2 regions of the Vibrio atlanticus genome follow, and region 2 is predicted to be linked to the other one. Evidence: predicted binding sites of a transcription regulator. Region 2 holds the regulator's gene; the other holds the start of a gene.

Region 1 (3,817 bases), 1.2 Mb from region 2:
ACCATTGATGCACGTTTCGGGCATGTTTGGCCGTGACTGCAACTACACAAGTTGGATTGTGCCTATGGCTTGGCACCCAACCAATCAAAATGCCGTTATCGTGGTTGATTTAGCCAAAGATCCAAGCCCACTGTTAGAACTGGACGCTGATGAACTCAGAGACAGACTCTACACCAAACGCAGTGAACTGGGTGAAGACGAGCTACCCGTACCAATCAAATTGGTTCAACTGAACAAGTGCCCTATTCTTGCTCCAGCTAAAACGCTGACGGCTGAAAATGCCGAAACCATCGGTATTGATCGCCAACAATGCTTGAAGAACTTGGCACTGCTGCGCGAACACCCAGAGATCCGCGAAAAACTGATCGGCCTGTACTCACAAGAGCGAGAGTACGAAAAGAGTGATGATGTTGATACACACCTTTATGACGGTTTCTTCTCACCTGCTGATAAAACAGCGATGAACATCATTCGCGAAACTGACCCAAATAACTTGGCAGCTTTAGATATCACCTTCGGTGATGAACGTATTAAACCGTTACTGTTCCGTTACCGTGCTCGTCATTTTCCATGGACGCTCGACGAAGCTGAGCAATTGAAATGGGCGAACCATTGTCGTGAGTTTTATGAAAGCCGTTTAGAAGAGTACATGCTCAACCTTGAAAACCTCGCGCATGAACATGAAAGCGACGAGAAGAAAATGGCTATCTTGAAGGCGGTTTATCAATACGTAGAAAAGTTAGCTAGCTAATTCCATTATCAAGAGACGTAACACTTTGAAAGAAAGATTGATCCAACTGGTTTACTGCTTAATCTCCTTCACCTTAATCATAGGTGCACTTACAGCAGGTAACGCGTTACAGCACTTTTTGGATACCTCAATCCCAGGCAGTATTTTTGGCATGTTGATTCTGTTTGCCGCCATGGTGATTGGTATTATTCCTTCGCACTGGGTACAACCCGGTGCAAGCTTGATTATCCGGCTAATGATCTTACTGTTTGTTCCGATCAGTGTTGGGTTGATGGATCACTTCGACATGCTCATCGCGAACGCATTGCCAATTATGGCGAGCGCCGTTGGTGGCACGTTGCTGGTGTTGGTGTCCTTATCATGGTTTTTAGACCGCTTGCTTTCGAGAGGTAACTGATCATGTGGATTCTACTCACCATCGTGGTATTCCTGTTTGCTCGCTGGGTAAGTCAAAAAGTAAACTCGCCGCTTTGTAATCCCCTGCTTATCAGCATTGGTATCATCATTCCGATACTCACGTTCTTTAGAGTACCGTTTGAGACTTACTATGCCGACAACACCTGGATTACCTACATGCTTCAGCCTGCGGTTGTTGCCCTTGCTTACCCGCTTTATGAACAGCTCCCTCAAATCAGAGCCAACTGGCGCATTATTACCTTTGCTTGCACGCTAGGCAGTGTGATGTCGATGACAACGACAGCATTAATCGCAGTGGCTTTTAAAGCGGACTTGAGTTTGATTGCGAGTTTATTAGGTAAATCAGTCACCACACCAATTGCGATGGAAGTATCGAGCCATTTAGGTGGTGAAGCAGCGATTGCGGCAATACTGGTATTGATTGTTGGTCTATTTGGGGCAATTTTTGCTTACCCAATCTACAATCTCATTGGTATTAAGAGCCCTATCGCGCGTGGTTTAACCATGGGTACCGTGTCTCACGCTTTAGGTACTGCGACATGTGCTGAAAAGAATCAGGAAGATGCTGCATTCAGTTCGTTGGCATTGGTTCTTTGTGGGGTTATCACCTCAATCATTGCGCCGAGTATATTTTCGCTCGTGGTTTGGTTCTATTCTTAACCACTTTGATTACAGTTTATACGCGCTCTAATAGATGAGTTGGTAAATAGCTAAACTCACTGGTTCGCGACTTTTAAGCGTTACAGATATCAATAAGCCCAAGCATAACCTGATTATTTCAGTGGTAGCTTGGGCTTTTTTCTCTCATTTATTCATCAATACGTGACAAACCAAACTCAATTTCAAGCAATAAGTGGGATATCAATGGTAGTTTTTACTCTTGCAATCGATTTCATCTGTGACCTCACTCTAATTATGCAAACCAATGTAACAACAACAGCGCAGTGGTGATCAAGGCCACAGAAAATTCCTGAGCATTGCATAGAATTAAAGCCTAAGGTCAATTAAGGATTCAACATGAACAGTCGTATTACCCTGGCGCTGGAAAGTGCTCCATCATCAATGAAAGCGCTTTTGAGTGACATCGTATTAGCAGACAACTTTGACGCGACATTGTCTCCAGAACAATTTGCTAGCCTACTGCAAGCAAGTGGTCTAGCGGATGACGAACTACGTATTGCGCTACTTCCTTTTGCCGCAGCGTATTCTTACGCTCCGTTATCTGACTTTTATGTTGGTGCAATCGTGCGTGGTTTGTCTGGTACTCTGTATTTTGGTGCAAACCTTGAAATCGCTGGTGCTCAACTTGGTCAAACCGTTCACGCTGAGCAATCTGCAATCAGCCACGCTTGGATGAAAGGCGAACTAGGTATCTCAGATATCACCATCAACTTCAGTCCTTGTGGTCACTGTCGTCAATTCATGAACGAACTGACAACAGCAAAAGAACTTAAAGTTCAGCTGCCACAACGTGATGAAATGTCTCTGCAAGAGTACCTGCCAGACTCGTTCGGCCCTGCTGATTTAGGTGTGACAACAGGCCTAATGACAAAGCTTGATCATAAGTACACGACCGAAGAAACAACGCCTATTGTTGTAGAAGCGCTAGCAGCACTAAACCGCAGCCATGCTCCTTACACCAAAAACTTAAGTGGTGTTTCGCTACAACTGACGTCAGGTGAAATTTTTACGGGTGCTTACGCTGAAAACGCAGCGTTTAACCCGAGCCTACCTCCTCTGCAAGTCGCGTTAATTCAACTTAAACTGGCTGGCTTAGATTTCGAACAAATTGAAAGTGCTGCTTTGGTAGAAATCGCGGAAGGTAGCATCAGTCACCTAGCGGATACGCAATCTACATTAGAAGCGATTAACCCCGACATTCCAGTGACTTACTTAGCAATCTAAGTACATCTGATTAACAAAAATTTAAATAAGCAGCCCTATTTAACAGGGCTGCTTTTTTTATGCCTGTAATTAACGCAACAACTTGCGCAAACGTTTGCTTTTGTCATTGAAATAAGTATGATCACCCCGTTTTCAATCAATCGTTCAAAAGATCGGAAGGAATTTCTATGTTTGGTACTGCTACTCGTGAAAATGCTACTCGTGTACTTCTATTAGGTTCAGGTGAACTCGGCAAAGAAGTTGCTATCGAGTGCCAACGTTTAGGTTTGGAAGTTATTGCTTGTGATCGTTATGCAGACGCACCAGCAATGCAAGTTGCGCATCGTAACCATGTATTAGACATGTTAGACGGCGATGCACTTCAAGCGATCATTGAACTAGAAAAGCCAGATTATGTGGTTCCTGAAATTGAAGCTATTGCCACCAGCAAGTTGGTAGAGCTAGAAGCACAAGGCTTAAATGTCGTTCCAACTGCGAATGCGACCAAGCTAACGATGAACCGCGAAGGTATCCGTCGTCTAGCGGCAGAAGAACTAAAACTGAGCACTTCTCCTTACCGCTTTGCAGACACCTTTGAAGATTTCTCAGCCGCTGTTGAATTCGTGGGCATGCCTTGCGTTGTTAAGCCAGTAATGAGCTCTTCAGGTAAAGGCCAAAGCGTTATCAAAACAGAAGAAGATATTCAGAAGTCTTGGGACTACGCACAAGAAGGCGGTCGTACTGGCGCGGGTCGCGTAATCGTTG
Region 2 (3,817 bases):
CGGCGGCTAAGTTCATTTTGGACGCGCAAGCTAATCTGCAATCACTAGGTGGTGTAAGCCTAGTTGAAGCAAAAGCGGGCGAAGCGGCGTTTGTTTCTCCGGGTATTATCGATGCAACCAACATTGCTGAGTTGCCAGATGAAGAGTACTTCGGCCCATTGCTGCAAGTGGTTCGCTACCAATCGCTAGAGCAAGCAGTTGAACTGGCTAATGACACGCGCTTTGGTTTGTCTGCTGGCCTAGTTTCAACCGACGATTCGGAGTGGGAATACTTCGTTGACCATATCCGTGCGGGTATTGTTAACCGTAACCGCCAGCTAACAGGCGCAAGTGGTGATGCACCATTTGGTGGCCCGGGTGCTTCAGGCAACCTACGCCCAAGTGCTTACTACGCGGCTGACTACTGTGCTTACCCAATGGCGTCAATGGAAGGTGGTGAAACTCAACTGCCAGCTACGTTTAGCCCAGGTATTGAGCTGTAGTTTTGGTTCTTAAGCTTTAACTTGATGAATCATAAGCTTATGAGCTCTAGGTTCATGAGTAACAGATTCATTGATTGATTGTGTAATAAGGAAGCGGTGTTATCGCTTCCTCTTTTCACCCACGTCCGACACCTCGATTGGGCGGTAGATAATAATAGAACAAGTATGTCACAGGCTGATGGCTGCTGACTCTATGTCCAGCCTCTCCCTTTCTAATCCAAATTACTAGCTTGCTAGAACCTCTGACAAGGAGTCACCATGACGCCCGATCTACTCTTTAAATCACTATGGGACGATTACATTCACAGGCTTTGTCCATCGGCTGAGAAAGTACATCACTTGCTGAAAGAAGACGAAGCCCTGATTAACGATCACATTGCACTGCGTACTTTCAATGTTGCACCGCTAGGTATTGAAACACTGGCTAAACCTTTCCTTGAGTTAGGTTACAAGGCGTGTGGCGATTACTTATTTGAGAGCAAGAAGCTAGTGGCTAAGCACTACGAGCACCCAGATCCAAACCAACCAAAAGTGTTCATTAGTGAGTTGAAGGTCGAAGAGTGTTCAAGTGACCTGCAACAGATCGTTGCTAAGTTGGTTGAGCAAGTGGATGCTAGCAAACTGCAAGGTCATGAATTCTTGTTTGGTGGTCGTCTTTGGGATTTGAGCTTCGCAGATTTCCAAGTGCTAGCAAAAGAGAGTGAGTACGCTTCTTGGCTAGCCGCTCATGGTTACGGTGCAAACCACTTTACGGTGAGTGTGAACCAGTTAAATAAGTTCGATGAAGTGCAGGCCGTGAATGACTATCTGAATGAGTCGGGATTCACTATCAATGTATCTGGCGGCGAGGTGAAAGGCTCTCCAGAGGTCTTATTAGAGCAATCATCAACAATGGCAGATAAAGTCCCAGTTTCATTTGTTGAAGGCAATGAGATGATTCCTGGCGGCTTCTATGAGTTCGCTAAGCGTTATGCGATTGCCAATGGTGAGCTTTATACCGGATTTGTCGCGGCATCAGCTGACAAGATCTTTGAAAGCACCAACGGTTAAAGAAAGATACGAGCACGGGCTTTGCCCTAGAGGTGCGGGTACGCTTCGCTTCGAGATACTTTAGAATAGTGAAGTCCGATTTCTAACTTTGCTTCCCGCATCTGTTCTCTAGATATTTAGAAAACAAAAAAGCCACCAAATTCGCATTTGGTGGCTTTCAAATTTTTGGCTCAGTTAATCGAGATTAACGAGTGCCGTATACCACGATAGTCTTACCGTGTGCAGAAATTAGGTTCTGCTCTTCTAGCATCTTCAAGATACGACCTACGGTCTCACGAGAACAACCAACAATCTGGCCAATCTCTTGACGAGTGATCTTGATTTGCATGCCGTCAGGGTGAGTCATTGCATCTGGCTGTTTTGCTAGGTTTAGTAGCGTTTGAGCGATACGACCTGTTACGTCAAGGAACGCTAAGTCACCAACCTTTTGGCTAGTTACTTGTAGACGGTTTGCCATTTGCGATGAAAGACGCATTAGAATATCTGGGTTCACTTGGATAAGTTGACGGAATTTCTTGAAAGAAATCTCAGCCACTTCACAAGGAGATTTTGCACGAACCCATGCAGTACGCTCTTGGTCTTCTTCGAACAAGCCAAGCTCACCGATGAAGTCGCCTTGGTTTAGGTAAGAAAGAATCATTTCCTTACCTTCTTCGTCTTTGATAAGAACTGCCACAGAACCTTTAACAATGTAGTACAAGGTTTCTGCCTTTTCACCAGCATGAATCAAAGTACTTTTTGAAGGGTACTTATGAATATGACAGTGTGAAAGGAACCACTCTAATGTTGGATCGGTTTGGGGTTTACCTAGAACCATAATATCTTACTTCCTCTGCAGGGTATGCTTGCCGCTTTCCATATTTTAGCTAAGCCTGAATTGACGTAGCTAGGATAAGAGCACTCGTTGAGTGCTGCAAGCTATCTTGTGTTTCGTTTAAGAATAGTATCCTTTTTCAGGTACTATTTCTTGATTTTAATCGTGACCAAGCTACGATTTTTTACGCAAAATTGTGCACATGATCACGGTATGAAAAGTAATCAACCAGAATGTTGTTTTGTTAGCCTATTTTACCGGTTTCTATAAGTTGTTGCAGGATCGGCCTTACAATGAGCTCCATAGCAAAACTCATCTTGCCTCCTGGCACCACAAGTGTGTTATGACGTGACATAAATGAGCCATCAATCATAGCCAACAAGTAAGGAAAATCGACGTTTTTGATGCCGCGCAAACGTATAACCACGAAGCTTTCGTCTAAACTTGGGATCCCTTTTGCATTCAGTGGATTTGATGTATCTACGGTAGGGACACGCTGAAAGTTGATATGAGTTCGCGAAAACTGCGGGGTAATGTAGTTAAGGTAATCATCCATTGAGCGAACAATAGAATCCATCACCGCTTCGCGAGAGTGACCACGATCGCGTGTGTCACGAACGAATTTCTGGATCCACTCCAAGTTTACGATAGGTACCATGCCGATAAGCAGATCGACGTGTTGAGAAACATTGATGTCACCATCGACTACGCCACCGTGAAGACCTTCGTAGAACATCACATCCGAGTTTTCAGGGATCTCTTGCCATGGCGTAAAGGTGCCGGGCATTTGATTGTAAGGCACGGCTTCATCGAAGGTATGCAGATAGCTACGGACTTTTCCCGTGCCTTCATTGCCGTATTGACGGAAGAAATCTTCTAATGCACCAAAATCGTTAGCTTGTGGACCAAAGTAGCTGATGTGCTTACCTTGCTCGCGCGCCTTACGGATCTCGACATCCATCTCTGGTCGAGTGAAGCGATGGAAACTATCCCCTTCAACCCAAGCTGCCTTCACGTCCATCATATTGAACATTTTTCGGAAGGCTTCTGAGGTAGTGGTGGTGCCGGCTCCAGATGAACCCGTCACCGCAATAATTGGATGTTTAGCGGACATGACAACCCTTGTCTTTTGAGTAACTTACTTGTTAGCAATCGTTTACCACTATAACACGGCTCCTTTATGAGCGCAGCTTAGAAGCGTTTTGTGACTTGAATATCAACGGTTTCATGCAGTTCAGAAAACACGATACTCACTTCTCCTGAGGCTAATTGATGTTTCACTTGGTCAATTTTGTTTTGCAGTGAAACTTCTACGTCACCATAGTCTGTACCTTCACGCAGTACGAATTCTTTGATGAGGTTTTCCAGTGTCTCTGGCGCAATGTCTTGCCACGGGATGATCATAAATACTTCTCTCTTTTATGTTCATGGATAGGTTTATTGTTGTAGAAATGAGTGAGCTTAGTAATAT

What was found. The regulator CRP, encoded in region 2, controls carbon source genes, mostly activating them, when cyclic AMP is high. The targets are predictions, from matches to a motif close to TGTGANNNNNNTCACA.
Region 1: the regulator CRP is predicted to act here: its motif matches at 2,066-2,081, upstream of cdd (cytidine deaminase).

What each region holds. Positions count from the first base shown of each region.
Region 1 is NZ_AP025460.1:1,936,714-1,940,530, forward strand. It holds gene sbcB (exodeoxyribonuclease I) at 1-751, shown strand, start outside; gene OCV30_RS08635 (CidA/LrgA family protein) at 777-1,148, shown strand; gene OCV30_RS08640 (LrgB family protein) at 1,151-1,828, shown strand; gene cdd (cytidine deaminase) at 2,186-3,073, shown strand; gene purT (formate-dependent phosphoribosylglycinamide formyltransferase) at 3,241-3,817, shown strand, end outside.
Region 2 is NZ_AP025460.1:3,118,381-3,122,197, reverse strand. It holds gene astD (succinylglutamate-semialdehyde dehydrogenase) at 1-482, shown strand, start outside; gene OCV30_RS14125 (DUF1338 domain-containing protein) at 741-1,532, shown strand; gene crp (cAMP-activated global transcriptional regulator CRP) at 1,717-2,349, opposite strand; gene OCV30_RS14115 (phosphoribulokinase) at 2,591-3,460, opposite strand; gene OCV30_RS14110 (YheU family protein) at 3,538-3,750, opposite strand.